3 regions of the Comamonas odontotermitis genome follow, and region 1 is predicted to be linked to each of the others. Evidence: predicted binding sites of a transcription regulator. Region 1 holds the regulator's gene; each other region holds the start of a gene.
The links. Region 1 encodes sigma-54, which starts transcription at its own class of promoters, with help from an activator protein. Its sites were predicted from a motif close to TGGCANGNAANCTGCTTT; they were not measured.
Positions count from the first base shown of each region.

Region 1 (7,351 bases):
CTCGGCCAACCCCACAGGCCCACTGCACGTGGGCCATGGCCGCCAGGCCGCCATTGGTGACGCCATCAGCAACCTGTATTCCACCCAGGGCTGGAAGGTGCACCGCGAGTTCTATTACAACGACGCTGGCGTGCAGATCGACACGCTCACCAAGAGCACACAGCTGCGTGCCAAGGGCTTCAAGCCGGGCGACGAATGCTGGCCTACCGATGCCGAGAACCCGCTGGCCAAGAACTTCTACAACGGTGACTACATTGCCGAGATCGCCCAGGCCTTCCTGAACAAGGAAACCGTCAAGGCCGACGACCGCGAATTCACCGCGAATGGCGACGTCGAAGACTACGACAACATCCGCAACTTCGCGGTGGCCTACCTGCGCAATGAGCAGGACAAGGATCTGCAGGCCTTCAACCTCAAGTTCGACGAGTACTACCTGGAGTCGAGCCTGTACACCAATGGCTATGTGGAAGACACCGTCAAGCGCCTGATCGACAGCGGCTATACCTACGAGCAGGACGGGGCGCTGTGGCTCAAATCTACCGAATTTGGTGACGACAAGGACCGCGTGATGCGCAAGTCCGACGGCAACTACACCTACTTCCTGCCCGATGTGGCCTACCACATCCAGAAATTCAAGCGTGGCTACGGCAAGGTGGTGAACATCCAGGGAACCGACCACCACGGCACCATTGCCCGTGTGCGCGCCGGCCTGCAGGCAGCCAACGTCGGCATTCCCCAGGGCTACCCCGATTACGTGCTGCACACCATGGTGCGTGTGGTGCGCAATGGGGAAGAAGTGAAGATCAGCAAGCGCGCAGGCAGCTACGTCACCCTGCGCGACCTGATCGAGTGGACGAGCAAGGACGCGGTGCGCTTCTTCCTGCTCTCGCGCAAGCCCGACACCGAATACACCTTCGACGTCGACCTGGCCGTGGCCCAGAACAACGACAACCCCGTCTACTACGTGCAGTACGCCCATGCGCGCATATGCTCGGTGCTGCGCGCGTGGCAGGAGTCCGGCGCGGTGGTTGCGGCATTGAAGGATGTGGATCTGTCTGCCCTGCAGGGCCCGCAGGCCCAGGCGCTGATGCAGCTGCTTGCCAAGTACCCCGAGATGCTGACGGCTGCCGCTGACGGCAACGCGCCACACGATGTTACGTTCTACCTGCGTGATCTGGCTGCCAGCTACCACAGCTACTATGATGCTGAACGCATTCTGGTGGACGATGAGCCCGTCAAGCTGGCCCGTCTGGCGCTGGTGGCTGCCACGGCGCAGGTGTTGCGCAATGGCCTCGCAGTGCTGGGCGTGGGTGCGCCAGAACGCATGTGATTTTGCGAACAAAGGTAAAAACTGCAATGCGACGACATCAACGTGGTGGAACGATTCTGGGCCTGATTCTGGGGCTGCTGATTGGCGTAGGCGCGGCCCTGGCCGTGGCTGTCTATGTGACCAACGTACCGGTGCCGTTTGTCAACAAAGGCAATGTGCGCGGCGAAGCCAAGGACAAGGCCGAAGCCGAGCGCAACCAGAACTGGGACCCGAACTCGCCGCTGTACGGCAAGAACCCCGCAAGAAACCCCGCGCCCGCAGCCCCTGCCGCGCAGGGCGTGGTCGTGCCGGAGCCGCCCAAGACGGTGACTGAAAACACCAAGCCGCCTGCCGACACCAAGCCCCCCAAGCCCGAAGTGGTGCTGCCCGACAGCAAGACGACCACCGCCGATGGCAAGCCTGCTGACAAACCCGCAGACAAGACCCAGGTAGCCAAGCTCGACCCCAAGGCCGGGCAGGCCACCGATCCGCTGGGTGATCTGGCCAAATCGCGCGGTGCGGATGGCTCGGATGGTTTCCAGTATTTCGTGCAGGCAGGGGCTTTCCGTACCCAGTCCGACGGTGATGCCCAGCGCGCCAAGCTGGCCATGATGGGCTGGGAAGCCCGCGTGACTGAGCGCGAGGTCAACGGTCGCACGGTCTACCGTGTGCGCGTGGGCCCCTTCAACAAGCGTGACGATGCGGATGGCCTCAAAGGTAAACTGGATGGCGCTGGCGTCGACGCGCAAATTGTGCGCGTGCAGCGTTGAACTTTTTCAAACCACAGCGACTCCTACCTCGCAACCCGCTACTGGAGATAACAAAACATGAAACGTCGTGCGTTTTCCGCCACCGCTGCCTCGGCAGTGGCCGCCTCTGCCATCAGCCTGCCTTTTGCCACTGGCGCACAAGCCCAGGCCAAGTTCAAGGAAGGCAAGGACTACCTCAAGCTGGCCAAGCCCGTGAACCCCGATGCGCCGGCCGGCAAGGTCGACGTGATCGAGTTCTTCTGGTACAGCTGCCCGCACTGCAACGCGTTTGAGCCCCAGTTCGAAGCCTGGGCCAAGACCGCGCCCAAGAACCTGCAGGTGCGCCGCGTGCCCGTCGCGTTCAACAACACCTTCATTCCTCAGCAAAAGATCTACTACACGCTGGAAACCATGGGCCTGATCCCTGACGTGCATGTCAAGGTTTTCCGCGCCATTCACGTGGAGCGCCAGCGCTTGAACAAGGACGACGAAATCTTCGCCTGGATGGAGAAGAACGGCGTCGACATCAAGAAGTTCAAGGACATCTACAACTCGTTCTCGGTCACCAACCAGGTGCGCAAGGCGACGCAGTTGCAGGAATCCTACGGCGTGGAAGGCGTGCCAGCCATGGGCGTGGCAGGCAAGTACTACACCGATGGAACGCGCGCAGGCTCGATGACCAATGTGCTGCAGGTGGTGGAATTCCTGGCAACCCAGGGCTGATCCGATACCGAATACGGATATCGTGCAGAACCACACCGCCAAGCCCGCAACATGCGGGCTTTTTTCATCGCTGGGGGCTGTGCCTTGAAAGGCGCCCGTGTCGCAAAAGGCGGCAGGCTGACACGGCCAAGCAAAAGCCATTGCCTGCTGTAAGCAGGCGGATCGGGGGCGGTCAAGCAGGCTTTCCGGACATTCCGGCGCCTCTGCATCGCAGGGAACATGGGTGATTTCCGCAGCGCTGGCGGCAGGCCCCTCAGCATGGCTACAATGGGTAAGAGCAAGATTCATGCCTTATGAGACCTAGTATTTTTTCCACCCTGTTGATGGCGGCTGTGCTGGCGCTGCCATTGCTGTCGCACGCCGAGCGCGCCGACCGCACCAAGCCCATGAACATCGAGGCGGACAATGGTACGCACGATGAGCTCAAGCAGACCAGCGTCTTCACCGGCAATGTCGTGGTGACCAAGGGCACCATCATCATTCGCGGCGCCCAGTTGACCGTCAGCCAGGACCGCGATGGCTACCAGCACGGTGTGGTGACGGCGGCGCCCGGCAAGCTGGCGTTCTTCCGCCAGAAGCGCGACACCGCACCTGGCGCGCCGTCCGAGTTTGTCGAAGGCGAAGGCGAAGTCATCACCTACAACGGTCGCGACGATACCGTGCACTTCGAGCGCCGGGGCGAGTTGCGCCGCTACCGTGAAACCACCCTGACCGACCAGGTCAGCGGCTCGGTCATCGTCTACAACAACCTGACCGACACCTTTACCGTGAATGGCCAGAAGGGCGAGCAGACGGCAGAAACCAAGCCCGGTGCGCCCAAGAATGGCCGCGTACGCGTGATCCTGACGCCCAAGGCCGATGAAAAGGCCGATGCGAAAGCGGACGCAGGCAAGGCCAAGCCCGCTGCGGACGACAAGGAAAAGCTGCGCCCGAGCACCCAACTCAATGACGGAGCCAAGTGACCGTGGCTGAAACTTCGTCGGGAATCTCGGTCAACGCCAAGGCGGCAGCCAGCGACCATCGCAGCCAGCTCGAAGTGCTGCACCTCGAAAAATCCTATGGCAGCCGCAAGGTCGTCAAGGATGTGTCGCTGTCGGTGCGCAAGGGCGAGGTCGTTGGCCTGCTCGGCCCCAATGGCGCGGGCAAGACCACATCGTTCTACATGATCGTTGGCCTGGTGCGCAGCGATGGCGGTGACATCCGCATCGACGGCCACTCGGTGGCCAACATGCCGATTCACCAGCGCTCGCAGCTGGGCCTGTCGTATCTGCCGCAGGAAGCATCGATCTTCCGCAAGCTCAGCGTGCAGGACAATGTGCGCGCCGTGCTGGAGCTGCAAAAAGGCCCCAATGGCAAGCCATTGCCACGCGATGAGGTGGAGCGCCAGCTGACGGCGCTTTTGCAGGAGCTGCGTGTAGAGCACTTGCGTGAGTCGCCGGCCGTTGCACTCTCCGGCGGCGAGCGTCGCCGTGTCGAGATTGCACGGGCGCTTGCCACGCAGCCCCGTTTCATTCTGCTGGACGAGCCGTTTGCGGGCATTGACCCGATTGCGGTGATCGAGATCCAGCGTATCGTCGCTTTTTTGAGAGACCGTGGCATCGGCGTGCTGATTACTGACCACAACGTGCGCGAAACCCTGGGCATTTGCGACCACGCCTGCATCATCAGTGATGGCAAGGTGCTGGCAGCCGGGACGCCGCAAGAGATTGTGGAAAACGCCGATGTGAGGAGGGTGTACCTGGGTGAGCATTTCCGCATGTGATGCACGCAGACCTGGCTGGCAACGCGTTGTTCGCGCGGTGGCTGGCCGGTCACACAACCGTTTCATAGCAAGCGCATACATTGCCATGCAAGGGGGCTCGCTATGATGCCCTCGCTGTCACTGCGCGTCTCGCAGAACCTCACGCTCACGCCGCAGCTGCAGCAGTCCATCCGGCTGCTGCAACTGTCCACCCAGGAGCTGTCGCAGGAAGTGGAGCAGATGCTCGACGAAAACCCGTTCCTGGAGCGGGATGCGGACGAGGCTGCTGCGGAGCCGGACGCTGCAGCGGCACCTGCCGATGTGCCGGGCGCCAGCGCGGACGCAGGCGATGATCGCGCAGAAAATGCTCCTGAAAAAGTAGCTTCTTCTGCAGATTCAGCAAGCACTGAATCTGATTTTGAACCAGATTACGCTGGCGGCGAAACCCTGGACTTTGCCGCAGGCAAGGAAACCGGTGCAGACGCCGAAGCGGCTGCGGGCGACTCTGCATCCGACTGGGAAGAATGGGGCGGCGATGTGCCAGCCCGTGCCAGCGCGGCAGATGACGAAGAAGAAACTCCCGCATCGGACCGCAGCTCGGTCCACATCAGCTTGCAGGATGTGCTGCACCGCCAGGCGCTGTCGCTGCGGCTGTGCCCGGAAGACCGCGCTGCGCTGTACTTCCTGATCGAATCGCTGAACGACGACGGCTACCTCGAAGAGACCCTGGCCGAGCTGGCCCAGAGCTTTGGGGACGCCAGTGATCCAGACGCTTATGACGCGCTGCTGCACCACCTGACCGTGGCGCTGCGCCTGCTGCAAAGCCTGGAGCCGGTGGGCGTGGGCGCCCGCACGCTGGCAGAATGCCTGGCCCTGCAGATCAAGGCCCGCCAGCGTCTGCTGGACGACGAAGGCTCCGCCGACCCCGAGGCCGATGCGCTGGCCCTGGAGACTGCGCTGCTCGTGTGCCAGGAATCGCTCGACCTGCTGGCGCGCCGCGATGTGCGCAAGCTCATGCAGCTGACGGGTTGCAGCGAAGCTGCCGTGCGCAGCGCGCTGGCGGTGATTGCAAAGCTGGAGCCACGCCCGGGCCGCCCATATGCAGACGTTGACCGCAACGCCATCATCCCCGACATCATCGTGCGCCCCAGCAACGAGCGCGGCCTGCCTGTGCCGGGTTTCAGCGTGCAGCTCAATGCCGAAGTGATGCCGCGCCTGCGCGTGCAGGAGGTGTACGCCAACGCCCTGCGCAGCCACAAGGGCAGCGAAGGCCATGGTGCACTGCAGCAACGGCTCCAGGAGGCGCGCTGGTTCATCAAGAACATCCAGCAGCGTTTCGACACCATCCTGCGGGTGTCGCAGGCCATTGTGGAGCGGCAGCGCAACTTCTTCGTACATGGTGAGCTTGCCATGCGCCCCATGGTGCTGCGCGAGATCGCCGATGAGCTGGGCCTGCACGAATCCACCATCAGCCGCGTGACCACGGCCAAGTACATGGCAACGCCCCAGGGCACGGTTGAGCTCAAGTACTTCTTTGGCTCGGGCCTGGGCACCGAAACCGGGGGCAGCGCCTCCAGCACGGCGGTGAAGGCGCTGATCAAGCAGCTGCTGGACGAGGAAAACCCGAAAAAGCCGCTGTCCGATGCCAAGATCGCCGATCTGCTGCAGGAGCAGGGCATCGAGTGCGCGCGCCGTACGGTCGCCAAGTACCGCGAAGCCTTGCGTATTCCGGCGGCCAGCCTGCGCAAGACCTTGTAGGTTGCTATTATTTGTGTAGCGTATCGCGCTTGATGGGCGGGTGCCAGGGGCCAGTTTTGCCTTATTTCTTGCCCGCTGCAGCCTTGCGCTTGGCAAACAGCGCGTCATAGCTGGATTCGCGGAACCCCGCCAGCCGCTGGCCGTCTGCCAGCAGCACCGGTACGCCCCGGCCGCCGATCTCTGCAAAAGCGGCCTTGCCGTCTGGCGTGTCGATATCGATTTCACGGTAGGCGATCTGGTTTTTGGCCAGATAGGCGCGCGCGAGCCGACAGTAGCCGCACCATTGCGCCATGTACAGCACGGCCTGGCCATGCTGCACCACCGCCTTCTTCGCGGTCGCCTTGCCTGCGGGTGCCGGTGGCATGCCCGGCACGATGCTGATCGGCAATTGCTCCTGCTGCAGGGCCTGGGCGTTGCCTTCGGCAGGGGGCCGGTCGCTGTAGACCACCTTGCCGTCGGCCCCCACCGTTTTGTACAGCGTCTGCGCACCTGCGAACGGGTAGATTGCAATCAACAACAACGTAAGACAAAAGGAACGCATGGAGTCTCCAGGGAGGCGCTGGGGGCCAAGCCAATCATATAAAAGAAAAAAGCCGCTGGGCGTTTGCGCACCAGTGGCTTTTTGCAGTGATCAAGATTGGGCCCTTCAAGCGGGCCACAGCCACCATACAAACAGCGCTGCCACGGCCAGCATCAGGCCGAACTTGGTGAGTTTGTAGGCGGTTTTGTTCCAGGCCTTGTAGCGGCGGCGCCACTGGCCCATGTAGAACGAGATTTTGAAGATGCGGCTGATGAAGCCGCGCGGGTCGCCCTCGTTGTTGGGGGAGCTGGCGGCAGCGACCACATTCTTGCCCAGCCAGTGGTTGAGCCACTGGGCAAAGCCGTTGGTCATGGGGCGCTCCACATCGCAGAACAGCACGATGCGGTTGCCTTCGCTGCGGTTTTCTGCCCAGTGCATATAGGTCTCGTCGAAGATCACGCCTTCGCCCTCTCGCCAGCTGTACGGCTGGCCATCGACTTCGATCATGCAGCGGTCATCGTTGGGCGCCAGCACGGCCAGATGGTAGCGCA
Region 1 covers NZ_CP083452.1:44,269-51,619, forward strand. Annotated here, with positions in the region: gene argS (arginine--tRNA ligase) at 1-1,330, shown strand, start outside; gene LAD35_RS20480 (SPOR domain-containing protein) at 1,357-2,079, shown strand; gene LAD35_RS20485 (thiol:disulfide interchange protein DsbA/DsbL) at 2,137-2,781, shown strand; gene lptA (lipopolysaccharide transport periplasmic protein LptA) at 3,075-3,743, shown strand; gene lptB (LPS export ABC transporter ATP-binding protein) at 3,767-4,543, shown strand; gene rpoN (RNA polymerase factor sigma-54) at 4,646-6,280, shown strand; gene LAD35_RS20505 (glutaredoxin family protein) at 6,342-6,821, opposite strand; gene LAD35_RS20510 (aspartyl/asparaginyl beta-hydroxylase domain-containing protein) at 6,927-7,351, opposite strand, start outside.

Region 2 (7,351 bases), on a different replicon from region 1:
CCATGTCGTGCTCCACCACCATCAGTGAATGCCTGCCTTTGAGGGTGAGAAACAGCTCCGCCGTGCGCGCTGTTTCCTCGTCCGTCATACCGGCAACGGGTTCGTCCAACAGCAGCAACTGGGGCTCTTGCACCAGCAGCATGCCAATTTCCAGCCACTGCTTCTGGCCATGGCTCAAAAGGCCTGCCTGCCGGTTCACGCTGCCTGCCAGATGAATGGTGTGCAGTACTTCGGCAATGCGGTCCTTCTGGGCGCCATGGAGGGCAAAGCGCATGGATGCCGCAACACCTTTGTGTGTCTTGAGTGCCAGCTCCAGGTTCTCGAACACGGAGAGCTGCTCGAACACCGTGGGCTTCTGGAACTTGCGGCCAATCCCCATGGCGGCAATTTCGGGCTCGTTGTAGCGCAGCAGATCGATGGTAGAGCCGAAGAACACGGTGCCGCTGTCAGGCCGGGTCTTGCCAGTGATGATGTCCATCATGGTGGTCTTGCCTGCGCCATTGGGGCCGATGATGCAGCGCAGCTCGCCAGGGGCAATGTCGAGGTTCAATCCATTGATGGCCTTGAAACCATCAAAGCTCACATGCACATCTTCCAGGTAGAGGATGCGGCCGTGGGTGGTATCCACCTCACCAGCGACCACGGGCCGCGCCATGCTGGCGCTGCGCCCGCCTGATTCGGTGCGGCCTTCGCTGGGGTGTTCTCTGCGGTACTGCTGCAGGCGCTCGCTGCCCGATTGCATCAGGTCGGGGGTCATGCCTGTACTCCTTGCTGCGAGGCAGATGGCTGCGCCAGTGCGCGGCGCTTGTCCTGCCATTCGCGGATCTGCGCGGGCAGGCGGATCAGGCCGCCCGGCATGAGCAGCGTCACCACGATGAACAATGCGCCCAGCACATACAACCAGTATTCGGGAGCCGCGACGGTGAGCCAGCTCTTGCCACCGTTGACGGCGAAAGCACCAATGATGGGGCCTGCCAGACTTGCGCGGCCACCCACAGCCGTCCACACAGCCATTTCGATCGAGTTGCCCACGCTCATCTCGCTGGGGTTGATGATGCCAACCTGGGGCACATACAGCGCACCGGCCAGGCCGCACATCATGGCCGAGATGATCCAGATCGACAGCTTGTAGGGCAAGGGGTTGTAGCCGCAGAACATGGTGCGCGATTCGGCATCACGCACGGCCTGCAGCACGCGGCCGTATTTGCTGCGAATCAGCCAGCGCGAGAAGAGAATGCAGCCCAGCAACGCCAGCCCCGACAGCGCAAACAGCAGCACATGCATGGCTTGCGTGTTCAGCGAATAGCCCAGCAGGGTCTTGAAGCCCGTGAAGCCGTTGTTGCCGCCAAAGCCAGTCTCGTTGCGAAAGAACAGCAGCATGGCCGCATAGGTAAGCGCCTGGGTGATGATGGAAAAATACACGCCCTTGATGCGCGAGCGGAAGGCGAAATAGCCGAATACGCCACCGATCACGCCCGGAACCAGAACCACCATCAGCACGGTGGCCACAAAGCTGCCCGACAGCGCCCAGTGCCAGGGCAGTTCCTTCCAATCCAGAAAACCCATGAACGCCGGCAGCGCATCGGGGCCTGCGGCTTCGCGCATGAGGTACATGCCCATCACATAGCCACCCAATGCAAAGAACAGGCCATGGCCCAGGCTCAGGATGCCGGTGTAGCCCCAGATCAGGTCGATGGCCAGGGCCACGATGGCATAGCACATGAATTTTCCCATCAGGCCCACCAGATAGTCGGACAGATGCAGCGCACTGCCCTCGGGCACCAGCAGGTTGAGGGCGGGCGCCACGGCGCATACCGCGATGAGTGCAGCCAGAAAGATGGCCCAGCCCCGAGTGCCGAGCAGAGGCTCGGGCCTGGGTAGTTGCATGGATGTTGGCAGATCGGTTGTCATAGGTATGGTCAGGCTTCGGCGCTTCGGCCCTTGAGGGCAAAGATGCCTTGCGGGCGCTTCTGGATGAACACGACGATGAACAGCAGCACGGCAATCTTGGCGAGTACTGCACCGGCCCAGCCTTCGAGCAGCTTGGACAGCACGCCCAGCCCCAGCGCAGCGTATACCGTGCCCGCCAACTGGCCCACACCGCCCAGTACCACGACCAGGAAGGAGTCGACGATGTAGTTCTGGCCCAGGTCGGGGCCCACATTGCCGATCTGGCTCAAGGCGCAGCCGGCGAGACCGGCAATGCCGGAGCCCAGTGCGAATGCATAGGTGTCGGTGCGGGCAGTGTTCACGCCGACGCACGAGGCCATGGCGCGGTTCTGCGTGACGCCGCGTACGAAAAGGCCCAGCCGCGTTCGGGCGATCATGAAGGCCACGGCGCCCAGCACTGCAAAGGCAAACAAGATGATGGCAATGCGGTTGAACGGCAGCGTGAGATTGGGCAACAGTGAAACGCCACCGCTCATCCAGGCGGGGTTTTCGACCCCTACGTTCTGCGCTCCGAACAGGCTGCGTACCGTCTGCTGCAATACCAGGCTGATGCCGAAGGTGGCCAGTAGCGTCTCCAGCGGACGGCCATAGAGAAAACGGATCACGCCACGCTCCAGCACAGCGCCTACCAGCGCGGCGACGATGAAGGACACTGGCATGGCCACGACCAGATACCAGCCGAAGGCGGACTCAGGCATCCAGCGCTGGAACAACACCTGTACCAGGTACGTGGCATAGGCACCGATCATGATCAGCTCGCCATGCGCCATGTTGATCACGCCCATGAGCCCGTAGGTGATGGCCAGGCCCAGCGCTGCCAGCAGCAGCACGGAGCCCAGGCTCAGGCCGCTGAAGATGGCGCCCAGCCGTTCGCCCCAGGCCAGCGATTCGGCAATGGATGACAGCGCAGAGCGGATTGCCTTCTGCACCGCTGGATCGCTCTCGTCGGCCAGCCTTTGGTTCAGCAGCAGCTGTGTCTCTGGGGTGTGGATCTGCGCCAGTTGTTGTACAGCCTGCAGACGCTCGGCAGAATCCTCGCTGCCCAGCAGGCTGGCAGCCTTGGCGCGCTCCAGCATGGCTTTGACCTGTGCATCCTGTTCACCTGCCAGCACCTTGTCGATCAGCGGCAGGCGAGCGGCATCGGGTTCTGCCGCCAGCTTTTGCGCCGCTGCACGGCGGGCCTGCACATCGGCGCTGTTCAGCGCCAGTGCAGCCTGAGCGGATTCGATCACGCCGCGCAGGTAGTTGTTGTTGACGATCTCCTCGGCATCAGCGGGCGGTGTGGTGACTGCACCGGTGGTGGGATCGATGGCACGCTCGCCCTGGATGACAAAGACCTTGCCACCGGCTGTGCGTACAGCGTCATCGGCAAGCGCCTGCAGATAGGCGGCCAGCCTGCCGCCGTCGTCAGGCTCCAGCACGGCGGCGTTGATGGCCGCAGCGCGCGCATCATTGTCTTCGGCAGCCGCCATGGCAAAGGTCTGTTCGGCGGTCAGCGCGTGGCAGGATAGGGACAGCAGCAAGCCCAAGGCTGCGGCCATGGCTTTGTGCAGGATGTTCATGGTTGAATCAACCTTCAGCGCTTATCCATTAAGCGCCATTAGCTATTGTTTTGATACTTGATATTGCCCGGTCGGCATTGCGCAGACCGGGCAGCATGCAATCAGGAACTGCTCTTGCCGTCCGGCTCGTCCTTCTTCTTGTCATTGCCTTCGATATAGGGGCTCCAGGGCTGTGCCTTGATTGGGCCCTTGGTTTTCCAGACCACATTGAACTGGCCATCGGCCTTGATCTCACCCACCATCACGGGCTTGTGCAGGTGGTGGTTCTTCTCGTCCATCTTCACGGTGAAGCCGTCTGGTGCAGCGAAGGTCTGGCCAGCCATGGCAGCGATGACCTTGTCGGTATCCGTGCTCTTGGCTTTTTCGACGGCCTGCTTCCACATGTGGATGCCGATCCAGGTGGCTTCCATCGGGTCGTTGGTCAGCGGTTTGTCCTTGTGGCCCGCAATGTTCTTGGCCTTGGCGTAATCGCTCCACTGTTTGATGAAAGCGGTGTTGGTGGGGTTCTTCACGCTCATGAAGTAGTTCCACGCTGCCAGGTGCCCCACCAGTGGCTTGGTGTCCACGCCGCGCAGCTCTTCCTCGCCCACGCTGAAGGCCACCACGGGCACATCCTTGGCTTTGAGGCCTGCATTGCCCAGCTCCTTGTAGAAGGGCACGTTGGAGTCGCCATTGATGGTGGAGATCACAGCGGTCTTGCCGCCGGTGGAGAATTTCTTCACATCTGCGACGATGGTCTGGTAGTCGCTGTGGCCAAAGGGGGTGTAGGTTTCCATGATATCGGAATCCTTCACGCCCTTGGATTTGAGGAAGGCGCGCAGGATCTTGTTGGTGGTGCGGGGGTAGACATAATCAGTGCCCAGCAGCACGAAACGCTTGGCACCACCGCCTTCCTTGCTCATCAGATACTCGACCGCAGGAATTGCCTGCTGGTTGGGGGCAGCGCCGGTGTAGAAGACATTCTTGGACAGCTCTTCGCCTTCGTACTGCACAGGGTAGAACAGCAGGCCATTGTTCTGCTCGAACACGGGCAGCACCGATTTGCGCGATACGCTGGTCCAGCAGCCGAAGACCACGGCTACCTTGTCCTGCGTGATCAACTGCTTGGCTTTTTCAGCGAACAGCGGCCAGTTGGAGGCAGGGTCCACCACCACGGGCTCCAGCTTCTTGCCCAGCACACCGCCCTTGGCGTTGATGTCGTCGATGGCCATCAGCACCGTATCCTTGAGCACGGTCTCCGAAATGGCCATGGTGCCTGACAGGCTGTGCAGCACGCCGACCTTGATGGTGTCCTGTGCTTGCGCAGGAGACGAGAAGAAGTAAGCCAGGGAGACCGAGGCTGCCAGTACGTTCAGGGTTCCACGACGATTCATTGCACCACTCCAACAAAAGGGTTCGGTCACGATTGACCGTGCGTGCTGCAGTGCAATAGGCGTGCCAGTTTTGAAATCTACTCGCAGGATGGCTGCTCGGTTCGCATTCGCTGCGGTGAGATGGGGCGCGGCTTCGCACTGCTGTAGTGCGCGTGCACCAATTGGGGGTCGTGCGGGGATCTCTTGCTGGTTTTGGTGCGCCACAATCCCCCGGAACGCCTGTCTCTGGTGCCTGTGCTCCAAGGGTGTGCACGGTTGGCCCGAATATTGCACTGTGTCATTCCATATGTTTGGCACCGGCGCGCGATGGCGTGTACCGGCAAATACTTCAGGATACGGAATCAAGCCTCCATGGAACTCACTCCACGCGAAAAAGACAAGCTGCTGATCTTTACGGCGGCTCTGCTGGCCGAGCGTCGCATGGCCCGGGGCCTCAAACTCAACTACCCGGAAGCGGTGGCGCTCATCAGTGCCTTTGTGATGGAAGGTGCGCGGGATGGCAAGACCGTAGCCCAGTTGATGAGCGAAGGCCGCACGGTACTGACGCGCGCGGATGTGATGGAAGGGATTGCCGAGATGATCCCGGACATCCAGATCGAAGCCACCTTTCCCGATGGAACCAAGCTCGTCACCGTGCACGAACCCATCATCTGAAATCCCTCGAGTCACCTAGCCATCCAATCCAAATCGTTATGAAAAAAGTAACTTCCATCACCCTTGCGGCACTGCCCATGCTGCCTGCCATTGCACTGGCACATGGCGGAGATCACTCGCACACACATGGCCTGGCGGACAGCTTTGTGCAGGGCCTGGTGCACCCGTTCACTGGTATTGACCATCTGGCAGCCATGCTGGCCGTGGGCGTTTGGAGTGTGTTGGCCTTTCCTCGGCTCCAGGCGGCCTGGCGTGTACCGGTCGCTTTTGTTGCCATGCTGGTGGCAGGTGCAGTTGCGGGTTTTGCCGGGCTGCGGGTGCCGGGGGTGGAGCCCATGATTGCTGCCTCGGTATTGGCGCTGGGCCTGCTGGTGGCGGTGCAAAGCAAGATGCCTTGGGTTGCGGCGGCGGCGCTGGCAGGAGGCTTTGCATTCTTTCATGGTGCAGCGCATGGGTATGAGCTGGCAGGCGATGGCGGCCTTGCGGCCCTGGGTGCGCTGGCAGGCATGGCGTTGGGGTCGGCCATTCTGCACATCACAGGCATGGGGTTGGGCCATGGGTTGATGCAGCGCCACCAATGGCTGGCTCGGCTGGGTGGCGTGGGTACTGCGCTGCTCGGCGCTTTCCTGCTGATTCGTTTGGCCTGACAGGAGACGCCATGATTCCCGGTGAACTCTTGATCGACGAGGGTGCGCACGCCCTCAACAGTGGCCGCCGCACCGTGACGCTGGTGGTGCACAACGCCAGCGACCGGCCCATCCAGGTAGGCTCCCATTACCATTTTGCCGAAACAAATGCGGGTCTGGCATTCGACCGCGCTGTAGCGCGCGGCATGCGGCTGAACATTGCCAGCGGCATGGCGGTGCGCTTTGAGCCGGGGCAACAGCGCACGGTTGAACTGGTGGATATTGGTGGCAGCCGAGAGGTGTATGGCTTTCGCGGCCTGGTGCAAGGAGTGCTCTGATGGCTACGATGGAAAAGCGCGCCTACGCTGAAACCTATGGCCCCACGGTCGGTGACCGCGTGCGCCTTGCCGATACCGATCTGGTGATTGAAGTGGAGCAGGACTTCACGCTGCGCGCGGGCGGTTATGGCGAGGAAGTGAAGTTCGGCGGCGGCAAGACCATTCGTGATGGCATGGCACAGAGCCAGCGCAGCCGCGCGCAAGGCGCCATGGACACGGTGCTCACCAATGCCTTGATCATCGACCACTGGGGTATCGTCAAAGCCGACATCGGCCTCAAAGATGGACGCATTGCCGCCATTGGCAAGGCCGGAAACCCCGATACGCAACCGGGTGTGGACATCATCATCGGCCCGGGCACCGAGATCATCAGTTGCGAAGGCAGCATTGTCACGGCTGGCGGCATTGACACCCACATCCATTTCATCGCTCCGCAGCAGATCGAGGAGGCCCTGACCAGTGGCGTCACCACCATGATTGGAGGGGGAACAGGCCCTGCCACAGGTACCTTTGCCACCACCTGCACCCCCGGCCCCTGGAACATGGAGCGCATGCTGCAGGCGGCTGATGCCTTTCCCATGAACCTGGGCTTTCTGGGCAAAGGCAACGCGAGCCTGCCGCAGGGGCTGCATGAACAGATTGCTGCAGGCGCCATCGGTCTGAAGCTGCACGAGGACTGGGGCAGTACGCCCGCAGCCATCGACAACTGCCTCACCGTGGCCGAAGACACCGACACGCAGGTCGCCATCCATACCGATACCCTCAACGAAAGCGGCTTCGTGGAAGACACGGTGGCCGCTTTCAGGGGCCGTACCATCCACACTTTCCACACCGAGGGCGCGGGTGGC
Region 2 covers NZ_CP083451.1:869,056-876,406, forward strand. Annotated here, with positions in the region: gene urtD (urea ABC transporter ATP-binding protein UrtD) at 1-757, opposite strand, end outside; gene urtC (urea ABC transporter permease subunit UrtC) at 754-1,911, opposite strand; gene urtB (urea ABC transporter permease subunit UrtB) at 1,920-3,512, opposite strand; gene urtA (urea ABC transporter substrate-binding protein) at 3,614-4,885, opposite strand; gene LAD35_RS04050 (urease subunit gamma) at 5,237-5,539, shown strand; gene LAD35_RS04055 (HupE/UreJ family protein) at 5,578-6,186, shown strand; gene LAD35_RS04060 (urease subunit beta) at 6,198-6,503, shown strand; gene ureC (urease subunit alpha) at 6,503-7,351, shown strand, end outside.
Region 2: a site for sigma-54 is predicted at 4,935-4,952, ahead of urtA (urea ABC transporter substrate-binding protein). Genes of this name have one in related genera too.

Region 3 (7,351 bases), on a different replicon from region 1:
CTGGCCATGGAGCTGGCGGCGCCGCCGCCCATACCGATGCGCATGCCGGGGCCACCCAGCTGGATCAGCAGCGTACCTGCGGGAAATTCAATCTTCTTGGTCAGCTCGGAATCGATGATGCCCAGGCCGCCGGCGATCATGATGGGCTTGTGATAGCCGCGGGTGATGTCACCCACCTGCTGCTCGTACTCGCGGAAATAACCCGTCAGGTTGGGACGACCGAACTCGTTGTTGAATGCAGCGCCACCCAGCGGGCCTTCAATCATGATCTGCAGCGGGCTGGCAATGTGCTCGGGCTTGCCCACTTCGCTGCCCCAGAGCTTGGAGACGGTAAAACCGGTCAGACCCGCCTTGGGTTTGGAGCCCCGGCCGGTGGCGCCTTCATCGCGGATCTCGCCGCCTGCACCGGTCGAGGCGCCTGGGAAGGGAGAGATGGCCGTCGGGTGGTTGTGCGTTTCCACCTTCATCAGCACATGGTTGATGGCGCTATTTTTTTGATAGCTTGGTGCGCCTTCTGTTCCGGCACTTGCATCGAATTTCGCCACAAAACGCTCGACAGCGTGGCCTTCCATGATGGAGGCATTGTCGGCATAGGCCACAATGGTGTGCTGGGGCGAGACCTGCTCGGTGTTGCGGATCATGCCAAAGAGCGATTTCTCCTGCGCCACGCCATCGATGGTGAAGCTGGCGTTGAAGATCTTGTGGCGGCAGTGCTCGGAGTTCGCCTGAGCGAACATCATCAGCTCCACGTCGGTAGGGTTGCGTCCCAGGCCATTGAAGGCCTTGACCAGGTACTCGATCTCGTCATCGGCCAGAGCCAGGCCCCATTGCTTGTTGGCAGCCTCCAGCGCGGCCGCGCCGCCACCCAGCACATCCACAAACTCCATGGGCTGCGCCTGCAGCGCAGAAAACAGTTGCTCGGCCTCGGCGCGGGAGGCAAAGACCGATTCGGTCATGCGGTCATGCAGCAGCGCGGCGATCTGGGCGGATTGCTCTGCATTCAGCTCTGGCGCGCCGCCCAGCAGGCCGGATTTGAGGCTCACCCGGTATTCGGTGATGCGCTCCACGCGGAACACGTCCAGGCCGCAGTTGCGCGCGATATCGGTCGCCTTCGACGCCCAGGGCGAGATCGTACCCAGGCGCGGCGTAACGACAAAAGCCAGGCCTTCGTCATTGCCTGCGTAGGGGTCGCCATAGGTCAGCAGGGCCGCCACGCGCTGTGCATCTGCACCAGCCAAGGGCTGATTGGTGGCCACCAGATGTACAAAACGGGCAGCAATGCCCGTTATTTTTGGATGGATTGCCGTCAATGCGGTCAGCAGTTGTTGGGCGCGGAAGGAGCTCAGGGCGTTACCGCCGGCTAGCTGGGTCAGGTGCAGTGTCACGTGGCAGCCTATGTGGGACTAGGAGGATGGAGGAAAGCACACATGCGCCTTGCTCGCACCACAGGCTGGCTGCAGCAACGGATGCAAGGGCGGGGTTAACCCGGGATTTTACTGTGCGTTGACAGGGTACGTAGCCGCATGGTCAACAGGCCAATGGGTGCAGTGGGATAATCATGGGCTATGACCATCAAAATCAATACCGAAGAAGACATTGCACAGATGCGCATCGCAGGCCGCCTGGCCTCGGAGGTTTTGGACTACATCACCCCCCACATCCAGCCAGGCATCACCACCAAGCAGATCGACCTGCTGTGCGCCGAAGCCATGGAAAAGCAAGGCACCAAATCCGCCTGCCTGGGCTACCAGCCCCCCGGCATGACACCCTACCCCGCCTACGTCTGCACCTCGGTCAACCATGTGGTATGCCACGGCATTCCCAATGACAAGCCCCTCAAGAAGGGCGATATCGTCAACGTGGACGTGACCATCATCACGCCAGAGGGCTACTTTGGCGACAACAGCCGCATGTTCATCATCGGCGAGGGCACCATCGCCGGCAAACGCCTGTGCCAGCTCACCTTCGAGGCCATGTGGCACGGTATCGTGCAGGTCAGGAACGGCGCACACCTGGGCGATGTCGGCCACGCGATTCAGAAGTTTGCCGAAGGCCACGGCCTGTCGGTGGTGCGCGAATACTGCGGCCACGGCATCGGCAAGGTCTTCCACGACGAGCCTCAGGTGCTGCACTATGGCCGTCCTGGTACAGGCGTGGAACTGAAGACCGGCATGATCTTCACCATCGAGCCCATGCTCAACCTCGGCAAGAAGGACATCAAGGACCTGGGCAACGACGGCTGGACCGTGATCACCAAGGACCACAGCCTCTCCGCCCAGTGGGAAGTGGAAGTGCTGGTGACCGACACCGGCTACGAGGTGCTGACCCTGTCCGATGGATCCCCCGCGCTGCCCGACTTCGTCAAGACGACCAAATGCTGAGAGGTTAACCCTGCGCTCTCACCCAGGCGGCACTGCGCACAGCATGCCGCCTTTTTCTTTGCCATCGGGCTCTGGCGGCAGCAGATGAAGGCTGGCACAGCACATGCTTATGGGAATCACTGGTTTTCCGCTATGGCACACTGCCATGGACCGCTTTGACTTGCACCATGAACGATCCCCGCATTCCGCAGCTGCGCGAGCAGTACCAGGCCCGGCGCGCCACCCTGTTCGAGGCCATCATGGCCGGAGGCAGCAGCACGCGCGGCATCCAGACGCAGCTGCGCAAGCTGTCGAACCTGGCCGATGACCTGCTGCGCGACCTGTGGCATCTGGCCGGCCTGCCCGACCACCTCAGCCTCGTCGCCGTAGGCGGCTTTGGCCGGGGCAAGCTGTTTCCGCATTCCGATATCGACGTGCTGGTGCTGCTGCCCGATGGCACCGATCTGGAGCATGAGGCCCCCTTGCGCACCAGAATCGAGCATTTCATCGGGTCATGCTGGGATGCGGGACTGGAAATCGGCTCCAGTGTGCGCACCGTGGTGCAGTGCATCACGGAAGCCAGGGCCGACGTCACCGTGCAGACAGCGATGCTGGAGTCGCGCCGCATCACCGGCTCTGCGCCGCTGTACAGGCAGTTCCAGAGCGCGCTGGACCAGGCCATCAGCCCGGATGCCTTTGTGGTGGCCAAGGTGCTGGAGATGCAGCAGCGCCACAACAAGTACGAAAACACCGCCTATTCCCTGGAGCCCAACTGCAAGGAATCACCCGGCGGCCTGCGCGATCTGCAGACCATCATCTGGCTGGGCCGTGCCACGGGCCTGGGCGACAGCTGGAAGGCGCTCGCCGGCAAGGGCTTGGCCACCATCTACGAAGTGCGCAACCTGCAGCGCAATGAAGACCTGATCTGCCTCATCCGCGCGCGGCTGCACATTGTGGCCCGGCGACGCGAAGACCGCCTGGTGTTCGACCTGCAGACACCAGTGGCCGAATCCTTCGGCTTCAAAACGGAAACACCGGCCGGACACCGTTTCCCCAAGCGCGCCAGCGAGGAGCTGATGAAGCGCTACTACTGGGCGGCCAAGGCGGTGGCGCAATTGACGCAGATTCTGCTGCTCAACATCGACGAGCGCCTGCACCCGGGCAGCCACGCGCTGCGCCGCATCGATGATGAGTTTTACGAGAAGGCAGGCCTCATTGAAGTCGCCGACGACGAAGTGTATCTGCGCAACCCGCACGCCATCCTGCGCACTTTCCTGCTGTATGAAACAGAGCCTGGCCTCACCGATCTGTCGGCCCGCACCTTCCGCGCGCTTTACCATGCACGCCGGGTGATGACAGCCGGTTTCCGCCAGGATCCCGTCAACCGCGCCACCTTCATGCAGATCCTGCAGCAACCGCAGGGCATCACCCATGCCATGCGTCTGATGAACCAGACCTCGGTACTCGGCCGCTACCTATGGCCCTTCCGCCGCATCGTGGGGCAAATGCAGCACGACCTGTTCCATGTCTACACCGTCGATCAGCATATCCTGATGGTGCTGCGCAATGTGCGGCGTTTCTTCATGGCAGAGCATGCCCATGAGTACCCCTATTGCTCACAACTGGCTGCGGGCTGGGACAAGCCGTGGATTCTGTATCTGGCAGCGCTCTTTCACGACATCGGCAAAGGGCGCGGCGGCGATCACTCGGAAATTGGCGCCGCCGAGGTCAAGCGCTTTTGCCGCGACCACCGGGTTGCCAGGGAAGACGCCCTGCTGGTGGAGTTTTTAGTGCGCGAGCACCTCACCATGAGCCAGGTGGCGCAAAAGCAGGACACGTCCGATCCCGAGGTGATAGCAGTCTTTGCCAAGCGCGTGCACAACGAACGCTACCTCACGGCCCTCTACCTGCTGACCGTAGCCGATATCCGCGGCACCAGCCCCAAGGTGTGGAACGGCTGGAAGGGCAAGCTGCTGGAAGACCTGTACCGCGCCACCCTGCGCATGCTGGGCGGGCGGGCGCCCGACCTGGCGGCGCAGGCCGAAATCCGCAAGCGCGAAGCCCTGGTGATGCTCGCGCTCTCGGCCCAGCCGCACGAGTCGCACAAGGCCCTGTGGGACACCCTGGGGGTGGATTACTTCATGCGACAGGAGGCAGCCGACATTGCATGGCACACCCGTCACCTCTCGCGCCATGTGGGGAGCAGCACGCCCATCGTGCGCGCCCGCCAATCGCTCGCTGGCGAAGGCCTGCAGGTCATGGTGTATGCGCCCGACCAGCCCGACCTGTTCGCCCGCATCTGCGGCTACTTCGACCGCGCCGGCTTCTCGATCCTGGATGCCCGGGTGCACACAGCGCTCAACCGCTATGCGCTCGACACCTTCCAGGTGATCGCCACCAATGCACCGCAAAGCTACCGTGAACTGATCAATCTGGTGGAGAGCGAACTGAGCCGCACGCTGGCGGAAGCCAAGCCACTGCCCGAGCCGGTGCAGCGCCGCGTTTCGCGCCGCGTCAAGAGCTTTCCGGTTGCGCCGCGCGTGCTGCTGCGGCCCGATGACAAAGGCCAGCGCTGGCTGCTGTCCATTTCTGCCGCCGACCGTGCAGGCCTTTTGTACACCGTGGCACGCGTCCTGGCCCGCCACCAGCTGAGCGTGGAGCTGGCCAAGATCAGCACCCTGGGGGAGCGGGTGGAAGACAGCTTTCTGCTGCAAGGCCCGGAGTTGCAGAACAATGTGAGCCAGATTGCCATCGAAACCGAACTGCTGTGGGCGCTGGCCGCTCCGGCGTAAGCAGTTACTGGCTATAAAAACCAGTTCCTGGGCTTTTCCATCAAGCGCCGATTGCTATTATTTTTGATTAATCGTCTTCGGCCGCGCTGATATCGGGAAACAGCACCTCGGTAAAACCGAACTGCGTGAAGTCGCGCATCCGCATGGGATAGAGCTTGCCCCACAGGTGATCGCACTCATGCTGCACCACGCGGGCATGGAAGCCCTCGGCCACGCGGTCGATCGGATCGCCATACTGGTCGAAACCGGTGTAGCGGATCTTCTGCCAGCGCGGCACCAGCCCTCGCATACCGGGCACGGACAGACATCCCTCCCAGTCACTGGCTTCTTCATCCGACAAGGGTGTGATGACCGGGTTGATCAGCACCGTTGGCGGCACCAGGGGGCGATCGGGGTAGCGCGGGTTGCGCTCGCTGGAGCCAAAAAACACCACCTGCTGGTCAACCCCAATCTGCGGCGCCGCCAGTCCTGCCCCCTGCGCAGCGCGCATGGTATCGAGCAGGTCCTGCACCAGTTGGTGCAGCGCGTCGGTGTCGAATGCAGCGACGGGCTGCGCCGTGCGCAAAAGCCGCGCATCGCCCATTTTCAAGATTGGATGAATTGCCATGTCGGCATGGTAGCGCAGTGCGTACCGGCTCGGTAGCGCCCCCTCTCTCCCAATATCACTTGCCCGGCATCTGCACATTGTCTTGCTGGCAGATGCACAATGGCGCCATGCCCGAGCCCCGTGCGCCCGCCCCGCCCCTGCATGGCAATGCGCCTCCTGTGTACTGCCCTATCCGCAGCCCGCTGCTGCGATGGCTGCTGCTGCTTGGCGCGGTGGCCAGCCTGTGCATGGGCGTTGTGGGCATCTTTGTTCCCGGGCTGCCCACGACCGTATTCATCCTGATTGCCGGGGCCTGCGCCGCGCGCAGCTCGGAACGCCTGCATGGCTGGCTGTGGCGGCACAGGCTGTTTGGCGGCATGCTGCGCAACTGGGCTGCAGGCGGCTTTGTGAGCCGCCGGGCCAAATGGAGCGCAACGGCCACCATGGCGGTCTGCGCCCTCATCATGCTGGCGGTACCCGCACCGGTGTGGGCCAAGGCCTTGTCCATCGGCTGCATGGCCTGCGTCCTTGCGTGGCTGTGGTACCGGCCGGAACCGGCCAGCGACGAAGCCCAGGCCCGAAATCCCAAAAAATGACTGCTTCACTTTTTGAAGTCTGAAATTCGTTCTATAATTGCGGTCTTGTTCCTCAATAGCTCAGTTGGTAGAGCGCCGGACTGTTAATCCGTAGGTCCCTGGTTCGAGCCCAGGTTGAGGAGCCAAAGATTTTTTCGGCTTTGCAATCGAACAAAGCCTTGTTGACCGATATTCCTCAATAGCTCAGTTGGTAGAGCGCCGGACTGTTAATCCGTAGGTCCCTGGTTCGAGCCCAGGTTGAGGAGCCATCACACAACGCCCTGCAATCGCTCAGGGCACACTGTCAAACCGACATATTCCTCAATAGCTCAGTTGGTAGAGCGCCGGACTGTTAATCCGTAGGTCCCTGGTTCGAGCCCAGGTTGAGGAGCCAAGACAGGGCACCTTGCAATTGCACAAGGCCGCCGCCAAAAATTTGTACCAATATTCCTCAATAGCTCAGTTGGTAGAGCGCCGGACTGTTAATCCGTAGGTCCCTGGTTCGAGCCCAGGTTGAGGAGCCAGATCAAAACCCATATGCCATGGCATATGGGTTTTTTCTTTGTGGGCTGTGCGCCATCAAAAGCCAATCCAAGGCTGTACCCGAGGCCGATTTCCCGCACAATGCAGTGAGATTTTTTCATCGAGAGACTGCCAACGTGCCGCGCCCCTTGCCGCCACTGCCCTGGCTGGAGCCAGACGACCCCTTCCCCCCAGTGGAGCAAGCCTGGGGAGCCAACACCCCCCATCCCGGCCTGCTGGCCGCTGGCGGCAGGCTTGACAGCCGCCATCTACAGCGCGCTTACCGGCATGGCATCTTTCCCTGGTTCAGCGGAGATTCACCGATCCTCTGGTGGTCCACCGATCCGCGCATGGTGCTGCAGCCCGCGCACTTTCGCCTGCACCGCTCGCTCAGGCAAGCCATCCGCAAGGCCATGGCAACGCCGGGTTTTGCACTGCGCATAGACAGCGATTTCCCGGCCGTGATCCGCGCCTGCAGCCAGATCAGCAGGGACGGGCAGAACGGCACCTGGATCG
Region 3 covers NZ_CP083451.1:2,861,195-2,868,545, forward strand. Annotated here, with positions in the region: gene purL (phosphoribosylformylglycinamidine synthase) at 1-1,385, opposite strand, end outside; gene map (type I methionyl aminopeptidase) at 1,566-2,381, shown strand; gene LAD35_RS13245 ([protein-PII] uridylyltransferase) at 2,549-5,152, shown strand; gene def (peptide deformylase) at 5,220-5,759, opposite strand; gene LAD35_RS13255 (YbaN family protein) at 5,867-6,334, shown strand; tRNA gene LAD35_RS13260 (tRNA-Asn) at 6,384-6,459, shown strand; tRNA gene LAD35_RS13265 (tRNA-Asn) at 6,507-6,582, shown strand; tRNA gene LAD35_RS13270 (tRNA-Asn) at 6,632-6,707, shown strand; tRNA gene LAD35_RS13275 (tRNA-Asn) at 6,762-6,837, shown strand; gene aat (leucyl/phenylalanyl-tRNA--protein transferase) at 6,973-7,351, shown strand, end outside.
Region 3: a site for sigma-54 is predicted at 2,474-2,491, ahead of LAD35_RS13245 ([protein-PII] uridylyltransferase). Genes of this name have one in related genera too.